2 regions of the Rossellomorea sp. KS-H15a genome follow, and region 2 is predicted to be linked to the other one. Evidence: a T-box and tRNA genes for the amino acid it is inferred to sense, from the RefSeq annotation. Region 2 holds a T-box; the other holds one or more tRNA genes.
The links. A T-box is a leader RNA that pairs with one kind of tRNA and senses whether it is charged. The one in region 2 lies ahead of M1J35_RS18395 (valine--tRNA ligase), so its partner is inferred to be a tRNA-Val.

Region 1: it has a tRNA-Val gene. The T-box ahead of M1J35_RS18395 (valine--tRNA ligase) is inferred to sense a tRNA for this amino acid. The anticodon was not compared.

The regions. Positions count from the first base shown of each region.
Region 1 covers NZ_CP096886.1:2,097,333-2,109,256, forward strand. The annotation lists gene M1J35_RS10800 (phosphatidylglycerophosphatase A family protein) at 1-334, shown strand, start outside; gene M1J35_RS10805 (TAXI family TRAP transporter solute-binding subunit) at 629-1,624, shown strand; gene M1J35_RS10810 (DUF1850 domain-containing protein) at 1,748-2,269, shown strand; gene M1J35_RS10815 (TRAP transporter permease) at 2,256-4,241, shown strand; tRNA gene M1J35_RS10820 (tRNA-Val) at 4,675-4,746, shown strand; gene M1J35_RS10825 (hypothetical protein) at 4,880-5,053, opposite strand; gene M1J35_RS10830 (cold-shock protein) at 5,428-5,628, shown strand; gene M1J35_RS10835 (3-hydroxyacyl-CoA dehydrogenase) at 5,812-6,579, shown strand; gene M1J35_RS10840 (acyl-CoA dehydrogenase family protein) at 6,661-7,806, shown strand; gene M1J35_RS10845 (thiolase family protein) at 7,821-8,975, shown strand; gene M1J35_RS10850 (MurR/RpiR family transcriptional regulator) at 9,020-9,874, opposite strand; gene gndA (NADP-dependent phosphogluconate dehydrogenase) at 10,038-11,450, shown strand; gene M1J35_RS10860 (hypothetical protein) at 11,490-11,651, opposite strand; gene M1J35_RS10865 (SurA N-terminal domain-containing protein) at 11,773-11,924, opposite strand, start outside.
Region 2 covers NZ_CP096886.1:3,586,450-3,598,373, reverse strand. The annotation lists gene hemC (hydroxymethylbilane synthase) at 1-565, shown strand, start outside; gene M1J35_RS18425 (uroporphyrinogen-III synthase) at 565-1,347, shown strand; gene hemB (porphobilinogen synthase) at 1,374-2,348, shown strand; gene hemL (glutamate-1-semialdehyde 2,1-aminomutase) at 2,404-3,696, shown strand; gene spoVID (stage VI sporulation protein D) at 3,837-5,051, shown strand; gene ysxE (spore coat protein YsxE) at 5,190-6,218, shown strand; gene M1J35_RS18400 (hypothetical protein) at 6,254-6,442, opposite strand; T-box leader at 6,607-6,834, shown strand; gene M1J35_RS18395 (valine--tRNA ligase) at 6,886-9,537, shown strand; gene M1J35_RS18390 (bifunctional folylpolyglutamate synthase/dihydrofolate synthase) at 9,669-10,979, shown strand; gene M1J35_RS18385 (sensor domain-containing diguanylate cyclase) at 11,089-11,924, shown strand, end outside.

The sequences.
Region 1 (11,924 bases), 1.5 Mb from region 2:
TGCTGAAGAGAAGAAGCTTTCTGAACCTCTTCAATCGATCGTGGAATCGGATGAGGGCTTATTTGGGGTCGACGAGACCATCGCACTGGGAGCTGCCCTTGGATATGGAAGTATAGCCGTGACCACTTTTGGTCATCTTGACAAAAATAAGATAGGCATCATCCGTGAATTGGATACGAAAAACGGAAAGGGTGTCCATACCTTTTTAGATGATATCGTAGCAAGCATCGCTGCAAATGCATCTTCAAGGATCGCCCATAGCTTAAGGGACCGTGAAGAGAATATTTCAGAAGAAGATAAGTTGAAGTTCGAGGACGAGGAATTAATAGGCTGAAAGACAACCTGATATATAACAGAAGGGGACTGAAGAAAGAAATTCATCTTCAGTCCTTTTTGTGTGGACAAATATACGCGGAAGGTGAAAAGGAGGGTAATTCCTGTAACCGCTTTATACATTTCCTATACATTTCAAGGTTCAGGATAAAGGGAACTGTATGACATGGGAATTATATAAAAGGGTTTTTTATGAAAAATGTTAAAAGTTTATGTATTTGATTTGACAAGATTGTTACAGACTGTGTTACAATTATTTCGTTAACGTACAAAATTTAATAGGGGGGATTAGAATATGAAAAAACGCAGTTTATTTCTAAGCACTGCACTACTTCTAGTTCTATCTGTCGTTCTTGCTGCATGTGGCGGCGGATCAGGTGGAGGTTCATCATCTGATGGTGAAGGTAACAAAGAGGTTGACTTCATTGGAATTGCTACAGGTGGAACAGGGGGTACATATTACCCGTTAGGCGGAACATTCGCAAAGATCATTGAAGATGAAACCGGAATCAAGTCTTCCGCATCCACTTCAGGTGCATCTGCTGAAAATATGGCCGCTGTGAAAGACGGCAAAACTGAAATCGCTTTTACGCAAACGGATATTGCATCTTACGCGTCTGAAGGTACAGAAATGTTCAAGGACAACAAGGTAGAGAACGCAAGAGGTATCGCGACACTTTATCCAGAAACTATCCAGATCGTTACAACGAAGGATTCAGGTATCAAATCAGTGGAAGATCTAAAAGGAAAAGTCGTTTCTGTAGGTGAAGCTGGATCTGGTACATTACTGAATGCCACTCAAATCCTTGAGGTTCATGGTATCAAGCTGGAAGACTTAGAAGCTCGTAATCTATCATTTGATGATTCAACGACAGGAATCCAGGACGGTACAATCGATGCGGCATTCATCACATCGGGTACTCCTACTGGAGCGGTTGAAGGTCTGGCTGCGACAGAAGACATTGCGATCGTACCTGTTGAATCAGGAAAAGTGAGTGAGCTGATCGAGAAGTATCCTTACTACTCAGAAGATGAAATCCCGGCTGGGACATACAGTAAAGTGGATGATGCAGTGACTACGGTTGCCGTTCGTGCCATGCTTGTGACGAACGCTGATATTTCTGAAGATGTCATCTACGATGTAACAAAGGCCATTTTCGAAAACACGGATAAAATCACCCACGCCAAAGGAAAGCTGATCAAAGCTGAAGATGGACTTAAAGGTATGGGAATTGAATTACATCCTGGTGCAAAGAAATACTTTGATGAAAAAGGAATTTCAATGGAATAGTTTCACACCAGTAGATGGACGAAGGGATAGGCCGCTTAATACGGTCTATTCTTTTGTTTTGGTTCGAGCTAATTCCAAACCTTTAGCAAAATGGACAAAAAATGGAATGGTGGGGAATTCTTGATGAAGAAATTTTCATTCATGGGTGCGATTCTCCTAATTCTTTGTGTCGGAATCATCCTTTTTATACCCTTACAAACTTTTTTAGTGATAGAACCGAGAAGTACTGCGGGGGACCCGGTCCTTTTCAGCCTTCCCGACGATCATTCATTTTCGGTTCGCTACACACACTCTATTCATCTATCAGAAGTAGAGGAATTTTACCATCAAACATCTTCCAATCAAATTCAACAAACCCAATTACTCTATGAAGATACTGCCATTGGGATGCCGGCCAATGCAGAGGGAAATGAAACCTTTGAAGTGACGAAGGAAGGCAAATATTTAATTTCTAATATGGATAAAGTGTTCCCATTCATTGATATCCGGATCGGACAGGTCGTCGCCAATCACCGTCTTGTGATGGACGGAAAAGAATATCCTTTAGCCGACTATTTTGATAAAGGCTCCGTCGTTCGGGTTCAAATAATGAAACAATCACTTTATGATCAGTGGAAAGGAGTGACTGTAGTTGGAAAAAGATAAAGAATTTGAATCATTGACTGCAGAACAACAACAAGAGTTACTTGAGAAGTATGATCCTGAATCATCGACCAGGAAATTTCATCACGGGATATTCAAATGGATCATATTCTTCGGATTATTGGCATTTTCATTATTTCAATTAGTAGCATCCATCTTTCAATTCATCCCTAGGCAATTATTGTTATCCATTCACTTAGGGTTCGCTCTTTCTTTAGTGTTCCTCTTATTCCCTGCCCGGAAGAAGAATCTGAAGAAGGATAAGATCGCCTGGTATGACGTTGTTCTTTCAGTCATCTCGATTGGGATCGGTGCTTATTGGCCGATCATGCAGGATGACATCGTCAGCCGGGTGGGATTAATGACCTCCCTTGATTTCTATGTCGGTTTCGCTGCAATGATCCTTGTACTCGAAGCAACCCGTCGTGCAGTGGGGTTACCGATTACCATCATTGCTTCTGCCTTCATCCTGTATATGTATTATGGCAGACTGATGCCTGGATTCCTTGCCCATAGAGGATATGACTGGGATGATATCGTTAAAACGATGTTCTTTACAAGTGAAGGGATCCTTGGTACGCCCTTATATGTATCAGCCACCTTCATCTTCCTGTTCTTATTGTTCGGGGCATTCCTGGTGAAAACCGGCGTCGGACAATATTTTAATGATTTGGCAGTGTCCATTGCCGGGAAACGTGTAGGAGGGCCCGCAAAGGTTGCGATCTTCTCCAGTGCCCTTCAAGGGACGATCAGTGGAAGCTCAGTAGCAAACGTCGTGACGTCGGGTTCTTTCACGATTCCTATGATGAAGAAGCTCGGGTACCGTAAAGAGTTTGCAGGAGGGGTAGAGGCTGCTGCGTCGACAGGTGGTCAGCTGATGCCTCCTATCATGGGAGCTGCCGCTTTCCTGATGGTCGAGTTTATCGGGGGAATTTCCTATTGGGATATTGCTAAAGCTGCCTCGATTCCTGCCGTCCTTTATTTTACCGGGATTTGGATCATGACTCACTTTGAAGCGAAGCGTATCGGTCTTCGTGGATTATCAGATGAAGAAATGCCCAACCGTAAAGAAGTATTCAAAAAGATTTATCTGCTGCTTCCGATACTGACAGTCATCATTCTGTTGGTAAGCGGAATGAGTGTCATGCGTGCTGCACTGTGGTCGATTGTAGCCACTATCCTCATCAGTGCCATACGTAAAGATACAAGGATCGGCTTCAAGGATGCTGTGGATGCCCTTGTTGACGGTGCCAGGACTGCCTTGTCTGTAGCCGTGGCAACAGCTGCCGCCGGTATGATCGTCGGTGTTGTAACGAAAACGGGATTAGGATTGACTCTGGCAAATGGATTGGTGGACCTGGCTGCAGATCTGACCAATACAACAGAAGGTAAGCTGATCCTTACATTGATATTTACGATGATCGCGTCGATCGTACTCGGCATGGGTTCTCCGACAACGGCGAACTATGTCATAACATCCACCATCGCTGCTCCTGCGATTATTCTATTAGGGGCACCGGAGCTTGCGGCTCATTTATTCGTGTTTTACTTCGGGATCATTGCTGATATCACGCCTCCAGTGGCGCTGGCTGCATTCGCCGCGGCCGGGGTATCGGGAGGGGAGCCGATAAGGACAGGGGTCAATTCCGCTAAATTGGCCATCGCCGCCTTTATCATCCCCTATATGTTCGTCCTGTCACCTGAACTGTTAATGATCGATACGACCATTCCTAGATTACTTTGGGTCGTCTTCACGGCCGTAACGGGGATGATGGCGATCGGGGCAGGTATGATCGGATATTGGTACCGTCGAGTGTTCGTCATAGAACGTTTCCTTTGCGTAGCAGCCGGATTATTACTGATTTATCCTGAGGGGATGTCAGACATTATTGGTCTGGTATTATTCGGTATCATGCTTGCGCTGCAATTCTTTATTAAGAGAGAAGATAAAACACCAACAAGAGCAACGGCATAACACAATAAGAGGCTGTTACCCCATTCATGGGCTAACAGCCTCTTATTGATTTTGATCAAGTCTTGATATCATTCGGTCAGAATGAAAAAGGATTGGAGAAGCGGCTAGGATGTCATGAATCCTGAAGTTGCGCACATCTCGCCTGAAATAGCAATAAGCGGTGATATAATCCTTTTCAACTCTTTTGACCAGTATTCTCCTTTTTGAACATTTCAGCTCCGAAGTCATGTATATAATTTCAATGGGACATCGATCCATCAACGATCGCTCTAATATCCTCATTATGTGGAAGCCCCTCTCAGTAGGATGTATTGACATTGTATGCGAACGAATGTTCTTTTATACATGAAATCTGGAATAGGTGAATTTCTTTAGAAAAATCCATTGACAATTCTCTTGAATTTACTATAATAGAATATGTACCTTACATCGCGACTTGTTAGCTCAGTGGGAGAGCACTTCCTTGACAGGGAAGGGGTCGTGGGTTCGAATCCCTCACAGGTCATACATAGAAAAAAGGATGCATCTTATAAGATGCATCCTTTTTTTTGGACGTTTAAAAGTTAAAATTGAAAAAGGACTCTGCTGAATTCGGGTAAGAGTCCTTGTCAAAATCATATTAATAATGATAATCGTATTTAGTTCAGTTCTAACTCTTCTTCAAAATAAAATGTGCCTGGATGTTCCTTTACGATATAAGAATACCGCTTCATGTTCTTAACGTATTGCCATTTCAATATTGTCACTGTTTCTCCTGTTTCCTTGATCGTAACCATAGAACCATTACTGAACCGATTTTTTGTGGATTTCATTGGGCACTCCCTTTCATATTTACTCATTATACCACAGTTTACCCTCCATTTTAGAGTCCCATGAGTGATAAACTTGATAAAACGATCACGTTCCACCAAAAGGACCAGAAGGAAGAAGAAAGGGAAGCGCATTCATGTTAAATAGTGGAATGCACCCTCGGCAAAAAGGGTTTTAAGATGAAGGAGTTAAATTATGTCAGAGGTCTGACTTTAAAAACTTCCCTCTCAGGAACTTGCTTATTTGTTTCATTACTGTTATTCTATAGAAGAATTATTTTTGTCCGGTATACGAGGGAAGAACAAGATTTGGTTTTCACCTGATATCGCAAGAATAGTAATATATTGTGTGTAACGCACTTTAGGAGGCAACAAACATGGAAAATGGTAAAGTAAAATGGTTTAACGCAGAAAAAGGTTTCGGATTCATCGAAGTAGAAGGTGGAGACGATGTATTCGTACACTTCTCAGCGATTCAAGGTGAAGGTTTCAAATCTCTTGACGAAGGTCAAGAAGTATCTTTCGACGTTGAACAAGGTGCTCGTGGACCACAAGCAGCTAACGTACGTAAAGCATAATCTAACTTTACACATCCAAAAACAGACTCATTCGTGAGTCTGTTTTTTTTATGGATTCATGCCTGTTTGGTTCGTGTGGATCTACTCATCTAATGAATAGACGGAATTTTTAAAACTTTATATCTTTTTCCTGCATCCAACGCTAAAATAAAACTATAAGCAGGCAGATTGGAGGGAATGTGAATGGAGATGAAAAATTCTGTTGCGGTGATCACGGGGGGAGCATCCGGACTGGGAGAAGCCACGGCACGAAAAATCATGGAAGAAGGGGGAAAGGTTTATATCCTTGACCTCAATGGGGAGAGAAGCTCAACGTTAAAAAAAGAGTATGGGGACTCCATGCACTATCATGAAACCGATGTAACAAATGAAAAAAGTGTAAAAGAGGCCCTTGAGAGAGCCATGGAAGATTTCGGAGGATTCAATACAGTTGTGAATTGTGCAGGTATCGCACCTCCTGGAAAAGTGGTGGGGAGAAAAGGAGTCCATTCCCTTGAGGAATTTTCCAAAGTAATTGAAGTGAATTTGATCGGTACGTTCAATGTCATTCGGTTGACTGCAGAAAAGATGATGCAAAACATACCGAATGAGCATGGGGAAAAAGGTGTGATTGTGAATACTGCATCTGTTGCCGCATTTGACGGACAAATCGGTCAGGCTGCGTATAGTGCATCAAAAGGAGGAATTGTTGGAATGACTCTGCCGATTGCCAGGGAGCTTGCCAGGGACGGCATCAGGGTCATGACGATTGCACCGGGATTATTCCATACCCCTATGTTTGACACTCTTCCAGAAGAGGCAAGACAATCCCTTGGGAGCACGGTTCCTTTCCCTAAAAGACTTGGTTATCCATCTGAATATGCCCAGTTGGTGAAAAGCATACTCGAAAACCCGATGTTGAATGGTGAGACGATACGCCTGGACGGAGCCATCAGGATGCAGCCTAAATAACCAGTGAGTGAATGCATGTTCATTCATTTATAAATGAAAGCGCTATCCTTTAGACACCAATACGAAATGAGGGAGAAACGTATGAAACATCCTTATTTAACCGAAGAACACAGTATATTTCGTCTGGCTCTGAGGAAGTTTCTACAAAAGGAAGCTTATCCTTTTTATGAGGAGTGGGAGAATAATCGGATGGTTCCGAGATCTTTCTGGGAGAAGATGGGGGAGCAAGGGTTTCTTTGCCCGGACATTGAAGAGGAATATGGGGGAAGCGGGGTCGATTGGGGCTTTTCGGTCATCATTAATGAAGAATTGGAAAGAGTGGGTTCCGGTTTGATTGGAATAGGGCTTCATAATGATATCGTCGTTCCTTATATCTCAGAGTACGGGACAATACAACAGAAAAAGAAGTGGCTTCCTTTATGTGCGAGTGGAAAGATGATCACAGCCATTGCCATGACAGAGCCGGGGACAGGTTCTGATTTAGCCGCCATCAAAACGACAGCTGAGTCAGACGGGGACCATTATATTGTGAACGGGCAAAAGACTTTTATCACAAATGGTATTCATGGAGATCTGGTGATTGTTGCGGTTAAAACGGATCTCCACAGTAAACCGCCTTATAAAGGTGTCAGCCTGTTGGCGATTGAAAGGGATACTCCAGGGTTTTCCAGGGGGCGGAAGCTTGATAAGATCGGATTACACTGTCAGGATACAGCCGAACTCATTTTTGAAGATTGTAAGGTACCGAAAGAAAACCTGATCGGAGAGGAAGGCAGTGGCTTTCACTATTTGATGAATAAGCTGCAGCAGGAACGTCTTATTGTGGCGATTGCAGCCCAAACGGCTTCGGAAGAAATGTTTTCCCTTACGATGGAATACGTGAAGAGCCGTCAAGCCTTTGGAAGGCCCGTCAGTCAATTTCAGAATACCCAATTCAAGTTGGCAGAAATGGCCACTGATATTGAAATGGGCAGAGCTTTTTTGGATGGGTTGATAGCCGAGCATATGCATGGAAAGGACGTAGTGACAAAGGTATCCATGGCCAAGTATAAGCTGACAGAAATGGCCCGTCACATTGCCACAGAATGCATGCAGCTTCACGGTGGATATGGCTATATGGAAGAATATCCGATCGCCAGACGATATCGGGATATACCGGTTGCAAGCATTTATGCCGGTACAAATGAAATCATGAAAGTGATCATTGCGAAGAATCTGGGGTTATAGAAAGGGAGAGTGGGATGAGAGAAGTTGTCATTGTTGAAGGGATCCGTTCTGCGGTTGGAAGAAGAAAGGGATCGTTGATGGGGATGAGACCTGACGATTTGGCAGGAGAGATACTTAAAGGATTGGTAGAGAAGTCGGGTGTTGATCCGGGTTGTATCGACGATGTCATTCTTGGATGTGTCACTCAGTCTGGAGAACAGGCAGGAGATATTGCCAGGGTGGCTGCCCTAATAGCGGATTTTCCGATTGAAGTGCCCGGCACAACCATTGACCGTCAATGTGGATCGAGTCAGCAGGCCGTGCATTTTGCATCACAAGCCATCCTCTCCGGGGATATGGATGTCGTCATTGCAGGTGGGGTGGAGAACATGACCAGAACGCCGATCGGATCTAATTATCAAGGTGCAGATTTTAGTGAAAAGTTAACGGGAAAACATGAAATCATTCATCAGGGGTTATCAGCTGAACGAATTGCTGAAAAATATGGTTTTACCCGTAAAGAATTAGACCGGTTCTCCTATGATAGTCATCAGAAAGCTTTAAAGTCCCAGGAAGAAGGACGCTTCGATCGTGAAATTTATGGTGTGAAAGTACAAGGGGAAGACGGAAATCCATTCTTATTCACAAAAGATGAAGGACCAAGAAAAGAAACGTCACTCGAAATACTTGGGAAATTAAAACCTGCATTCAAAGAAGATGGCGTCATTCATGCTGGGAATGCCAGTCAAATCAGTGATGGCGCTGCAGCCCTTCTTCTTATGTCGAGGGAAAAAGCCGACGAATTGGGATTGAAAGCACGTTTTAAGATTCATACCCGTGTAGTGGTGGGATCTGATCCGACCCTGATGTTAACGGGGCCCATCCCTGCAACCAGGAAAGCCCTGCAAAAAGCGGGGCTGTCTGTCGAAGATATCGACATATTTGAAGTGAACGAAGCATTTGCCCCAGTGGCACTTGCATGGTTGAAGGAGATCGATGCGGATCCATCCAAGTTAAATCCGAACGGAGGGGCAATCGCCCTCGGCCATCCATTAGGGGCCAGTGGAGCAAGAATCATGGTGAGCATGATGCATGAGCTTGAACGCACGGGAGGAAGATACGGACTGCAAACCATGTGTGAAGGACACGGTATGGCCAATGCCACAATCATCGAGAGATTGGAAGTATAATCATTGAGAGGGACGGACCTTTAAAGGTCCGTCCCTCTCAATGATTATACTTTTTTAATGGAAATGGCATCGCGTATTTTTTGCAGGGAGGTTTTGGATAGGTCCTTCCGTTTTTTCATGATGTTCACATAAAGGGCATCTACAATGCTCAGCTGACTGATTCTTGACGCAAGGGCTTCCCCGCGGTATTCAGTTTCCTGTGAGACGGTGAATAACGGAATATCGATCCTGCTGCTCAAGGGAGACTTAGCAAAATGAGTGATGCCGATCGTGGTGACATGATTTTTCTTCGCAACCTCCAGTACTTCCAATAGATCTTTATTGGCCCCTGAATGGGAAATAAACACAATCACATCTTCTTCTGTCAGTTGAGAAGCGGATATCAGCTGCATGTGGGAGTCATTATAAGCGTTAGTGGTCATACCGGTTCGGAGAAACTTATGATGGGCATCCATGGCAATGAATCCTGAACCGCCTGTACCATAAAATTCGATCCTCCTTGCACAAATCATCGCTTCAACGGCTTGCCGGAACGTGTCTTCTTTCATGATGCGCAATGAGTCTTCAAGGCTCCTCATATTGGACCGGAACACCTTCTGGGCGATGACCCCTTCAGTATCCTCTTCCTGGATGGTTTCATGGATATCCTTGATCGGTGCCACAAGATCAGAAGCCAGTGAAATCTTCATCGCCTGGTAGCCTTTGAAGCCTAATCGTTTGCAGAAGCGGAAGACGGTGGCATCTGCAATTCCGAGATCTTCTGCCACGCCACTGATGGTTGAATGGATAATTTTTTCAGGATTAGCAATAATAAAATCAGCAATCATCTTTTCTTTTTCACTGAACTGAGAGTAATGGGACCGGATTCGTGGAAAACAATGTTGAGCCTGCTCATCCATGATGGTAGAATACCTCCTATAAGACTTCTGTGAAAATAATTTTAACCTATTTTACGAAATAAAAAAATATTATTTCATAAAAATCCACCACGGAAATTTATTTCGTATTATAATAATAACGGTGAAGTAATCTATATAATCGTACTTGAAAGGAATGATCGTAATGACAAAACAACAAATAGGAGTAGTCGGCGTCGGAGTGATGGGAAAGAGCCTAGCCTTAAACTTTGAAAGCAGGGGCTATTCAGTTTCTATATATGATGTGTCGGATGAAAAGGTAAAAGAAGTACTGGACGAGCATCAAGGAAAGAAATTGGTTGGAACACATGATGTAAGTGAATTTGTTCAATCACTGGAAGTACCGCGTAAAATTCTCATCATGGTACCTGCCGGGAATATTACGGACAAAGCGATCGATTCATTGCTTCCTCATCTGGATAAAGGGGATATCCTCATTGACGGTGGGAACACCTACTTTGAAGATACCATCCGCCGTAATAAGGCCCTGGATGAGAAGGGAATCAATTTCATCGGTGCAGGAGTTTCCGGCGGAGAAGAGGGTGCGTTATACGGACCTGCCATTATGCCAAGCGGCCAGAAAGAAGCGTACGATTTAGTCGAGCCTTTCCTCACAGCCATCGCTGCAAAGGTAAAAGGAGATGCATGCAGTACATATATCGGCCCGGACGGATCCGGCCATTACGTGAAAATGGTTCATAACGGAATAGAATACAGTGATATGCAACTCATTTGTGAAGCGTATTACTTAATGAAGAATGTACTGGGGTTAAGTGCAACAGAACTTCATGAAATATTCAAAGAATGGAACGCCGGGGAGCTTGACAGCTATCTGATTGAAATTACAGCCGATATCTTCACGAAAGTGGATGAAGAAACAGGCAAGCCCCTTGTAGATGTCATTTTAGATACTGCCGGTCAAAAAGGGACAGGAAAATGGACGAGCATCAGTTCCCTTGAATTAGGAGTGCCGTTATCGATCATCACTGAATCCGTATTTGCCCGTTTTATTTCAGCCATGAAGGAAGAGCGTGTGAAGGCGAGCAAGATCCTGAGAGGACCTAAAAATAAAGAGTTTACAGGTAATAAACAGGAATTTATCGAAATGATCCGCAAGGCGTTGTACTTGAGCAAGATCTGTTCTTATGCACAAGGATTCGCACAGCTTCAATCGGCTTCGGATGAGTACAACTGGGATCTTAAACCGGGTGAAATTTCCATGATCTTCAGAGGCGGTTGCATCATCCGTGCCGGCTTCCTGGGAGAAATCAAGAATGCCTATGATCGTGATCCAGGCTTAACGAATCTGCTCCTTGATCCATATTTTAAAGAGATTGTTGAAAATTATCAGGATGAAGCAAGGGAAGTAGTGGCAACAGCCATCAAGCTGGGCATTCCTGTACCGGGTCTCGCCAGTGCATTAGCTTACTATGACAGCTATCGTTCTGAGTCACTGCCGGCGAATCTGCTGCAAGCACAACGGGACTATTTCGGAGCCCATACGTATCAGCGTATAGACAAAGAAGGTACTTTCCATACAGATTGGTTAGCTGAATAATATAGAACCGCCCTGTGGGTCATCCACAGGGCGGTTTATTTATTCGTCTTTGGTATCGTGTTTTTTCTTTTCGTCACGCTGGTCCTTTTTTAGTTCGTCGATAGGGATGGGATCGACATTTTGTTCACTTTCATGCTGATCAAGGATACTTTCCTGATCCTGCTCGGCATTTTCCGGATTTTGATTCGTTCTTTTGGTCATGATGTACATCCTCCTTTAAATGATAGGTTCTTATACCATACCCCCGGCACAGGGAGAAAAACCTCCTATGGAAGATAGAAAAAAAGAAAGCCGCCATAAGAAGGCGGCTTTCTGACTTGTGTTAGATTTTCACATCAATTTTAGCGTTTTTCTTTAAATCTTCAACATGTTGAACAAGCTTTTCTTGCTTCTTCTGTTGTTCCAGCTGAGTCTTGATCTGTGGTTTTACATCTTCAAACTTCGGAGCATCCTTTGCTTGGTCCTGTCCTTGTT
Region 2 (11,924 bases):
CGGAACGAGCAGTCTTAGGAGAGGGGCTCAGATCCTTTCTGTGAGACCGGATCTTGAGATCAAGTGGATCCGCGGCAACATCGATACACGCCTTTCCAAACTTCAGAATGAAGATTACGATGCCATCATCCTGGCAGCGGCGGGACTATCGCGCATGGGATGGACGTCGGATGTCGTAACGGAATTCCTTGATCCGGACCTTTGCTTGCCGGCAGTCGGTCAAGGGGCCCTTTCGATCGAGTGCAGAAATGATGACGATGAAGTTCTTGAACTGCTAGAGAAGTTCGCGTGCGAAGAGACAACGAGTACCGTGACGGCTGAACGAGCTTTCCTGCATAAGATGGAAGGTGGCTGTCAGGTGCCGATTGCGGGATTTGCCGAGCTGAAGGACAATGGAGATGTTGCATTGACCGGACTTGTCGCTTCTCCGGACGGACAGACGATCTACAAAGAATACATGACGGGTCCGGAACCGAAGGAAGTTGGAGAAAAAGTGGCTGAAAGTTTAACAAAACAAGGGGCAAAAGCCTTGATCGATCAGGTGAAAGAGGAGCTGGATCAATAATGAAGGGTAAGAGGCCTTTAGAACAAATAAAGGTTTTGATTACTCGTGGCAGTGAGGGATCCAGTGAAACCGGGTCGCTCATTGAAAACGAGGGAGGGGTGCCCATCTTGGTACCGCTCCTTCATTTTCACCCCCACATAGATCCGTTGGAATTATCGCTTCACACCACCTTACATACATACGAATGGATTATCTTCACCAGTAAAAATGGGGTGAAGTTCTTCCTGGAAGCATTAGAAAGAAGGGGGATCCCTTTATCCTCTTATACGGGGAAATTCGCGGCCGTCGGGACCAAGACGGAGCAGTACTGTCATAAATTCGGCATACCGATTTCATTTGTCCCGGAAAATTTCACAGGCGATGACTTCGCCGAGGAGTTCATTTCTAACGTGAAGCCTGATGGTCACGTCCTGATTCCAAAAGGGAATCTGGCAAGGAATGTGATTGCAACGGAATTGGCCTCAGCAGGAGTCAGCTGTCAGGAATGGATCGTTTATGAAACGGCCCTTCCAGAGAACAGCTTTGTCCAGTTGAAAACGATCATTGAACAAGAACAAGTGGATATCATTACATTTACGAGTTCATCGACGGTCCATCACTTTATGAAGGTCATCCGTCACTATTCCCTCTATGATCATATCAGGGACATTCCCATTGCGTGCATCGGCCCGATCACAAAAAAAACCGCGGAGCAATACGGATTACATGTAAAAATCTGTCCAAGCGTTTATACTGTAAATGAAATGGTGAATGAGATAAAAGAGTTCATCTCTGCCTATTAGCTATCAAACATTAGGAGGCTTTTATTATGAAAGACCTGCAATTTAATCGACACCGCCGCTTACGTCAATCGGAAACGATGCGTGCGCTCGTGCGGGAAACACATCTAAGAAAAGAAGATCTAATTTACCCGTTGTTTGTCGTGGAAGGGGAGAACATCAAGAATGTCGTTCCATCCATGCCGGGTGTTTATCATATTTCCCTCGATAATTTACAAGCTGAAATGGATGAAGTGGTTTCACTCGGGATCAAGTCCATCATTCTTTTCGGTGTTCCTGCTGAAAAAGACGAATTGGGGAAACAGGCGTATCATAACCATGGAATCGTCCAGGAGGCAACGCGTTTTGTGAAGGAGCGTTACCCGGATCTTGTTGTCATCGCCGATACGTGCCTCTGTCAATATACCAGTCACGGTCACTGCGGGATCGTCAAAGACGGGAAAGTCCTGAATGATGAAACCCTTGATCTGTTGGCCAAAACAGCGGTCAGCCAGGCTGAAGCCGGTGCAGACATCATCGCTCCGTCCAACATGATGGATGGATTCGTAGCAGCCATCCGTCACGGGCTGGACGAAGCAGGCTATCATGATGTGCCGATCATGTCATACGCTGTGAAATATTCATCAAGCTTCTATGGTCCTTTCCGTGATGCGGCTCACTCAACACCTCAATTTGGAGATCGCAGAACGTATCAAATGGACCCTGCGAACCGCATGGAAGCCCTAAGAGAAGCGCAGTCTGATATGGAGGAGGGTGCCGACTTCCTTATCGTGAAACCGGCCCTTTCGTATCTGGATATCATGCGTGAAGTGAAAGACCGTTTCAATGCACCGGTTGTCGCCTATAACGTAAGTGGGGAATACAGCATGGTGAAAGCAGCGGCTCAGAACGGCTGGGTGAACGAACAGGAAATTGTCATGGAGAAACTGACCAGCATGAAACGTGCAGGGGCAGACCTCATCATTACGTATTTTGCAAAAGACGTAGCAAACTGGTTATCCTAATTGGTGGAGAATTCCTGTCAGGATGACTGAACGATCACTAAAGGAGGAACCGATATTGCGTTCATATGAGAAATCGAAACAAGCATTCAAGGAAGCTGTAAACCTCATGCCCGGCGGAGTGAACAGTCCCGTCCGTGCATTCAAATCCGTTAAGATGGATCCGATTTTCATGGAAAGGGGAAAAGGATCGAAAATCTATGATATCGATGGGAATGAGTACATCGACTATGTCCTTTCCTGGGGTCCTCTCATCCTTGGTCACAGCAATGACCGGGTTGTGGAATCCATTAAAAAAGTGGCCGAAAACGGAACGAGCTTCGGTGCTCCAACAGAAATTGAAAATAAACTGGCTCAACTGGTGATCGACCGGGTGCCAAGCATCGAGATCGTCCGTATGGTGTCTTCAGGTACGGAAGCGACGATGAGTGCCCTGCGGTTGGCCCGTGGATACACCGGCCGCAATAAGATCATCAAGTTCGAAGGCTGTTACCACGGTCATGGCGATTCTTTATTAATTAAAGCGGGCTCGGGTGTCGCGACACTCGGTTTACCGGACAGTCCCGGTGTTCCTGAAGGGGTTGCAAAGAATACGATCACGGTGCCTTACAATGATCTGGAAAGCATCCGTTATGCCTTCGAACAATATGGTGATGACATTGCCGGTGTGATCGTCGAGCCTGTAGCCGGAAACATGGGTGTCGTCCCTCCACAACCGGGCTTCCTGGAAGGCCTGCGTGAGGTAACGGAAAATCATGGAGCACTATTGATCTTCGATGAAGTCATGACGGGCTTCCGTGTCGGCTATGGCTGTGCACAAGGCTATTATAATGTGACGCCTGACTTAACCTGCCTTGGTAAAGTCATCGGCGAGGGACTTCCTGTCGGGGCATACGGCGGAAAAGCGGAAATCATGGAAAGGATCGCGCCGAGCGGACCGATCTATCAAGCCGGAACCCTTTCAGGGAATCCGTTAGCCATGACCGCTGGATACGAAACGCTGAGCCAGCTCACTCCAGAAACGTATACCGAGTTTGCGCGCAAAGCAGATCTACTGGAAGAAGGCTTGAAGAAAGCTGCGGAAAAATACAACATTCCTCACAGAATCAATCGTGCAGGCTCCATGATCGGGATCTTCTTTACAAATGAAGAAGTTTCGAACTACGAAGGTGCCAAGTCATCCGATCTTGAGATGTTTGCCGACTACTACCGTGAAATGGCCCATGAAGGGGTCTTCCTGCCACCTTCACAGTTTGAAGGACTTTTCTTATCGACAGCCCACAGTGATGACGATATCGAAAAGACGTTGCAGGCAGCGGAAAGAGCGTTTGAAAAAATCAGTAAGAAGTAATGGTAGAAGCCGATCCTTTTGGGGTCGGCTCTTTTTTATGGATTTTCGTTTTCCTATCATATTCCTCCTTTCCGTTTCATAAAGTGATAATGGCATTGTTTACTATTTCTTTGTTTGGAACCTGAAAGGAGGAATTTTCTTTGTCACAAGAACAACAATCGTGCTTACGATTTTCTTTGGAAGAATCAATTTGGTTCAAAAAAGGACAGGAAGTTGAAGAATTGCTATCTATCTCCTTAGATCCTCATATAACGATACAAGAACAAGAGCAGTACGTACTTATCAGGGGCAGCCTCGATTTGACGGGTGAGTATTTACCGACATCACTTAGAGAAGAAGAGGAAGATGAGTTCGAAGCAGGCGGGAAGTTCGTGCAGACAGTGGAAAAGAGGGAGAAGGGTGAATATGAATTTGTCCACAGGTTCCCGGTGGATGTCACAATCCCGAAAAATAGGATTGCGAATCTGGGGGATATTGATGTATTCGTTGAGTCATTTGACTACATCGTCCCTGAAAATGCCTGTTTAAAGCTGAACGCTGACTTGACCATCACCGGCATCTACGGTGAACAGCAGGCTCACACTCCTCTTGAAGCAGAGTATGAAAGAGAAGAAGAATTCGAGCCTCTTTACCGCTCAAGTGCCGTAGCCCAAGCAGAAGAAGTGGAAGAGGCGGAGGAAGAAGTCGAAACCGAAGAAGAAGAAAGAGAAGAAGTGTACGAATACGAAAACTATCATGAAGAAGAAATTACAGGTTATGCTGAAGAAGACGAGGAAGAAGAGGACCAGGATGACGAGTATCAGCCGTTTAATCTGGAGGGGAGGACCCCACCGGCTGAGCAGGAAGATGAAATTCCTGTCCAGATTCAATACGATACACAGCCGGCTCCTTCCTATGAGGAAGTCGACTACCGGAAAGAGAATGTATTCCAGCTTCCTCAGCATGAGCTGAGTGAGTCGTCTGAAGAGCAGCCTGCTGAACCGAAGGCCGCTTATACGCCGCCTCCAGCACCTAAGTACAAGGAGCAGGAGATGGAAGAAGAAGAGTCCTCCTCCTCATCAGCCGTAGAAGCAGAGATGGAAGAGGAAGAAAAGGAAGAAAAGAAAAAGGCGAAGGGCAAAAAGAAGTATGAATCCATTTCATTGACTGATTTCTTTGCCCGGAAAGAAGAAGAACGGGGAGCGACTCTTCGGGTATGCATCGTCCAGGAGGGAGAAAACCTGGATTATATAGCGGAAAAATATGATTTGACCATTCCACAGCTATTAAGGGTGAATCAACTCGAAGCGAATCAGGACGTATATGCCGGTCAGGTTCTATATATCCCGAACAGCGAATTCGTTTTCAAGGGATAAAGGAAAATAGCAAGGTCACTCCCATCAGAGGACCATAGAAGCGAGTCAAAGTATCATAGTGGAAATGACGGGGCTGACACCAAATTCATTGGGGTTGGTCCGTTTTTTTTAGAAAAGTAATCGTAGAAGGTGAGAGAAATGGCGCAAACGCTGGAGGGATTGAAGCCTGTCTTGCAACCTTATGGGGTCGAACCTCATTTTGTTGAAAGTTACGGAAGGATTTCGAAGGTATTTTCAAATAAAGGCACTCTGGCCGTCAAACAGCTTCCTGCCCAAAATGGCGTGGACTTTGTCCGGAATGTACAAATGCTGTTTCAGCGGGGCTATAATCGGATCGTCCCGATTTATCCCACCATGGATGGCCGCTATGCTGTGTGGAATCAGGGGGATTTATACTACGTCATGCCGTGGCTGATGAACCAGGAAAGGGAAGATCAGTTTGAAAAGCATCAGAAGATGTTCAGGGAATTGGCGAGGCTCCACACTCTTTCCTCCCACGAAGTGAAAATCGATAAGGAAGAGAGAGAATCCCATTATGAGCAGCTCACGTCGAGATGGGATAAAGAGCAGGCGTTCCTGGATGAATACGTGGAAGCATGTGAAAAGACCACCTACATGTCCCCTTTTCAATTTCATTACTGCATGTATTACAAAGACGCTTCACAAGCGTTGAAGTTTTCCCGTAAAATGCTGGATGAATGGTATGAGGAGACGAAGGAGCTGGAAAAGGTAAGGACCGTGATCACTCACGGAAAGGTTTCGACGGAGCATTTTTTATTCGATGAAAGGGGCTTGGGGTATTTCCATAACTTTGAGAACTCCAAGATGGCGTCTCCTTTTCATGATCTGCTGCCGTTTTTATCGAGAACCTTGAAGACCTATCCTAAGTATTATGAGGAATGTATTGAATGGCTCACCACCTACTTTCAGCATTTTACCGTCCGGAATGAAGAGAGGCTCCTGTTCATGAGCTACCTGGCATATCCGAGCTCCCTCATTGCCGTGGTGGAAAAATACTTCCATACCCCGAAGGATAAGCGGAATGAACGGAAGTCCCTGAAGAAACTGCAACGTCACTACTGGCTCTTGAAGAATACTGAATACGTGGTCATGCGTCTCGATGAGATGGAGAAGCAGAAGAAAGAGCAGGCCGAACAGGCTGAATAAAAAAAGGACTGACGAATCCACTTTTCGTCAGTTCCTTAAATCCAATCAAAATATATGGCGAGGCCGATACCGATAAACAGGGTTAACAGAAGGACGTCAAACGTGGTCGGGAGCAGAATCGTGCGGATACCTTGGAAGATGGTAAAGGGTATGATGAATTGCTTACATATTAATCGGGCGTTCCCCATCCATTTCTGTAACGTGTACTGGTTGATTTTTTTCATCATCATCCACTCACTTTCCTGGGTGTATTCACTACTTTATCTTATGAAACCGGGATGGAATGGTGCCTATGTATGGGCAAAATGAATATTTTTCAATGAAAATGCCAATAATGATTGACGAAAGTTTATCTTATCCTATACTATAATGAGTAAATAAATAATCATGAAAAGCAATGAACAGGAAGAGTACATTGATCCTTACGTTCAGAGAGGAAAATCGTTTGCTGAGAGATTTTCTACGATAAGACATTGGAAGGTCGCCTGTAGAGCTGTTTCTATGAAATGAGAGTAGTAGAAGCCGGTTAAAAGCCGTTATAATCGTCGAGCGTTCAGGAGTCTTCTTTCTCCTGAGAAAAAAGGTGGTACCGCGAATGGAATCCTTCGTCCTTTTCACAGGACGGGGGATTTTTTTATTTTTTTAGAACGATATAGGAGGAAATCACATGGAAACTCAAGATCAACAATTATCAATGCCAACTAAATATGATCCGAAAGCCATTGAACAGGGCCGGTACAAATGGTGGCTCGAAGGCAAATACTTCGAAGCGACAAACGATAAGGAAAAAGAACCTTACACCATTGTCATCCCTCCACCGAACGTAACGGGGAAACTTCATCTTGGCCATGCCTGGGATACAGCATTACAAGACATCCTGACAAGAATGAAACGTATGCAGGGGTACGATGTACTATGGCTGCCGGGTATGGACCATGCCGGGATTGCCACACAGGCAAAAGTGGATGAAAAACTCCGCAGCCAGGGGATTTCACGCTATGACCTCGGTCGTGAGAAATTCGTGGAAGAAACGTGGAAATGGAAAGAAGAATATGCCGAGCACATCCGCCAGCAGTGGGCGAAAGTCGGGCTGGGACTCGATTACAGCCGCGAGCGCTTCACACTTGACGAAGGTCTGTCCGATGCCGTTCAAAAGGTATTCATCGATCTTTACAATAAAGGATTGATCTACCGCGGGGAATATATCATCAACTGGGATCCTGCGACAAAGACGGCACTATCCGATATCGAAGTCATTCATAAAGATGTACAGGGTGCATTCTATCATATGAGATATCCATTGGCTGACGGAAGCGGCCACATTGAAATCGCCACAACCCGTCCTGAAACGATGCTTGGGGACACGGCGGTTGCCGTACACCCTGAAGATGACCGCTACAAGCACCTGATCGGAAAGAACGTCATCCTTCCAATCGTAGGACGTGAAATCCCGATCGTCGGTGACGATTATGTGGATATGGAATTCGGTTCCGGAGCGGTGAAAATCACACCTGCCCATGACCCGAATGACTTTGAAATCGGTAACCGTCATAATCTGGAACGCATCCTCGTGATGAATGAAGATGGCACGATGAACGAGAAAGCTGATAAATATAACGGCATGGACCGTTTTGACTGCCGCAAGCAAATTGTGAAGGATCTACAGGACTCCGGTGTATTGTTCAAGATTGAAGAACATATGCATTCGGTTGGGCATTCCGAGCGTAGCGGGGCGATTGTCGAGCCTTACCTTTCAAAACAATGGTTCGTTAAGATGGATTCCCTGGCGGAAAAGTCAATCCAACTTCAAAAAGAAGAAAATAAAGTAAACTTTGTTCCGGACCGCTTTGAAAACACATATCTTCGCTGGATGGAAAATACACGCGACTGGTGTATCTCCCGTCAGCTCTGGTGGGGACACAGAATTCCTGCCTGGTATCATAATGAGACAGGGGAAATACATGTAGGAGAAGAAGCTCCTGAAGATTTGGAAAACTGGACACAGGAAGATGACGTACTGGACACATGGTTCAGTTCTGCACTATGGCCATTCTCTACATTAGGCTGGCCGGATACAAACGCAGAAGATTTCAAACGTTATTATCCGACAAGTACCCTTGTTACAGGCTATGATATCATTCCTTTCTGGGTTTCACGGATGATTTTCCAAGGGTTGGAGTTTACTGGAGAGCGTCCTTTCAAAGATGTATTGATTCACGGATTGGTTCGTGACGCTGAAGGAAGAAAAATGAGTAAATCTCTTGGCAATGGTATTGACCCGATGGATGTCATCGAAAAATACGGTTCCGACTCCCTTCGTTACTTCCTGACAACGGGAAGCTCACCAGGACAGGATCTGCGTTTTTCATTTGAAAAAGTTGAGTCGGTTTGGAACTTCGCGAATAAGATCTGGAACGCATCCCGTTTTGCCCTGATGAACATGGATGGCATGACATACGACGAAATCGATTTATCAGGTGAGAAGTCTGTTGCGGATAAATGGATCCTTACCCGATTAAATGAAACGATTGAAACGGTGACGCGCCTGGCAGATCGTTATGAGTTCGGTGAAGTTGGACGCTTACTATACAACTTCATCTGGGATGATTTCTGTGACTGGTACATTGAAATGGCGAAGCTGCCTCTATATGGCGAAGATGAAGCGGCGAAAAAGACGACCCGTTCCATCCTGGCTTACGTTCTCGACAACACAATGAGACTGCTGCACCCATTCATGCCGTTTATTACCGAGGAAATATGGCAGAACTTGCCGCATCAAGGCGAATCGATCACTGTAGCGGCCTGGCCGACGGTTGATGATAAGCTGACTGACAAAGGGGCAGCAGAAGAAATGAAGCTTCTCGTTGACATCATCCGCGCCGTACGAAATGTTCGTGCAGAAGTGAACACGCCGATGAGTAAACAAATCAACCTTATGCTGAAAGCCAAGGATGCACATACCCTGACGATCATCGAAAAGAATCAATCGTATATCGAGAAATTCTGTAATCCGGAAAAGCTTGAAATGGGAACGGATGTAGAAGCACCGGAAAAGGCGATGACGGCAGTCGTGACAGGCGTGGATCTGTACCTTCCACTAGAAGGACTGATCAATATCGAAGAAGAAATCGCACGACTTCAAAAAGAACTGGATAAATGGACGAAGGAAGTATCCCGTGTCCAAGGCAAGCTTAACAATGAAAAGTTTGTAAGCAAAGCCCCTCAGAAAGTAGTCGACGAGGAAAAAGAGAAAGAGAAAGATTATTTAGAGAAACAAGCGACTGTAAAAGCGAGGATCGAAGAGCTTAAATCGCTTTAATGTGATTGAATAAATAGAAGGTAAGGAAGAGGGCTTTAAAATCGGGTCTAATTGACAGGGGGGAACCCTCATCAACCAGGCCTGGATTGGGGCCCTTTTTCTAATGAAGCCTATGTGGGAGTGAAAAATTGATGAATTATGAACAAGCTGTCGCGTGGATCCACTCAAGACTCAGACTTGGAATCAAGCCGGGGTTGATGCGGATGAATCACCTGTTGGAGGAACTCGGGAACCCTCACCAAAAGCTGAAAACCGTCCATATTGCCGGTACGAATGGAAAAGGGTCCACCGTAACCTATTTGAGGAATGTGTTACAGGATTCAGGATACAGAGTCGGAACGTTTACCTCTCCTTATTTTGAACGTTTCAATGAACGGATCAGTATGAATGGAGATCCCGTCAGCGATGGTGATCTGACGCTGCTTGTCGAAAAGATTAAGCCTATCGCGGAAAAAATGGAACAATCAGAATGGGGTGCGCCCTCTGAATTTGAAGTCATCACGGCCATGAGCTTCTATTATTTTGCAGAGTTACAGCCCGTCGACCTCGTCCTTTATGAGGTGGGACTCGGAGGAAGACTGGATTCGACGAATGTCATCATTCCCATGGTTTCTGTGATCACGAGCATCGGTATGGATCATATGCAGTTTCTTGGGAACAGTTTGGAAGATATCGCATTTGAGAAAGCGGGAATCATCAAGCACGGTGTACCTGTCATTTCAGGGGTCCATCAACCAGAAGCAAGGAACGTCATCAAAGATAAAGCCCTTGAAAAGGAAAGTGAGCTATTTCAACTTGGGCAGGATTTTACTGCCGAGCGTGTCGCCTTGTTGGATAAAGGGGAAAGATTCGAGTATGGATCTCCCGTGCAGCATGACGAGTTCGATCTTTCCATGATCGGAACCCATCAAATCAATAATGCAGCCCTTGCCATCAAAGTCGCCGAGCTCCTTGTGAAAAATCAGGAGATGAAAATAGAACCGGAACACATCAAGACAGGATTAAAGAAGGCATCATGGCCGGGGAGGATGGAGGCATTATCCGCTACACGTGAGATTTACATTGATGGTGCCCATAATCCAGAAGGGGTGGATGCCCTTGTGAAGACGATCAACGAACGTTTCTTTCATAAAAAAGTGACCGTCCTTTTCTCGGCACTTCACGATAAAAAGTTAAGACCGATGATCTCTCAATTGGAAGAAGCCGTGGATGAGATCGGATTTACGACCTTTGATTTTCCGAGAGTGGCATCGGTTGAAGAACTTTACGAAGCTTCCGCGCACCCAAAAAAGGCAGAAGTCCATGATTGGAAGAAGTATCTTGAAGAGAAAATCGCCGTCATGGAAGAAGATGAAGTGCTGCTCATAACCGGCTCCTTGTACTTCTTATCGGAAGTGAAACCTTATTTACTTCCTTTATTGGAAAATTACAGAAAAAAGTAAGTGACTTTATTCGGGTGCTTTGATAAAATATTCTTAAACTTGTGACTATTTAACTAGTATAGTATGATCAGACTATATAAAATTCATTGTAAACCTATGGGGGATAGATATGACGTTACCATTGAAAAAAAAGCTGTACATATTGCTGGCATGGCTTGCGGTTGTACCGGCTGGTTTATATTTTACATATCAATACTATCCTCCTGAAAATATTGCAGGAAATGAGCTTGAGTTTATAACATTGGTGCTATTTGCCACTTTCATCCCCCTTATGCCGATCGTGATCAACGGTGCGACCATTTTCTTCATCCAGTGGGTGACACTCGTCGGGTTCATCAAGTATGGTCTATTTATTGAGATCGTATTGATGCAGTTCTCGATCATCCCCTTGCTCATAAGGCTCCGGGTGACGAAAAGCGACTGGCACAGGATTCCATTGAATTCACTGATGTTCTTTTTGGTTTCATATATCAGTGGGCTGATCTATTTTATGGTGGGAGGGGAAATCGCCGAAAGGGAACTCGGTCAGCTGATCTTACCGATCCTTTGTTATCAGATCGTATCCATTATGATCAATCAGGTCCTCCTCCTTCTCTATCATCATTATGTGGCTAACAATGACGTGCGTTTTTACAGTAAGGACTTTATATGGGATTTCACCGCCAATATGATCATGTTCCCTCTTTCTCTCTCACTCTACTATTTGACATTTGAACTGGGGGCGTTTGCCTCGTTGCTGATTGGAGTCCCGTTCGTGAGTCTCTCCATCATCTTAAAGCTCTATAATTCATCTGAGAATATCAATGAATACCTTCAAAAAGCAGGGGAAATCGGTCATCAACTCACAGAAAGCCTAAAGGTCAAAGAAGTCCTGGATATTTTCATCGAGAAAATCATCGAGACCCTCCCTGTCGAATATGCGTATATCCTCGATTGCCATGAGGA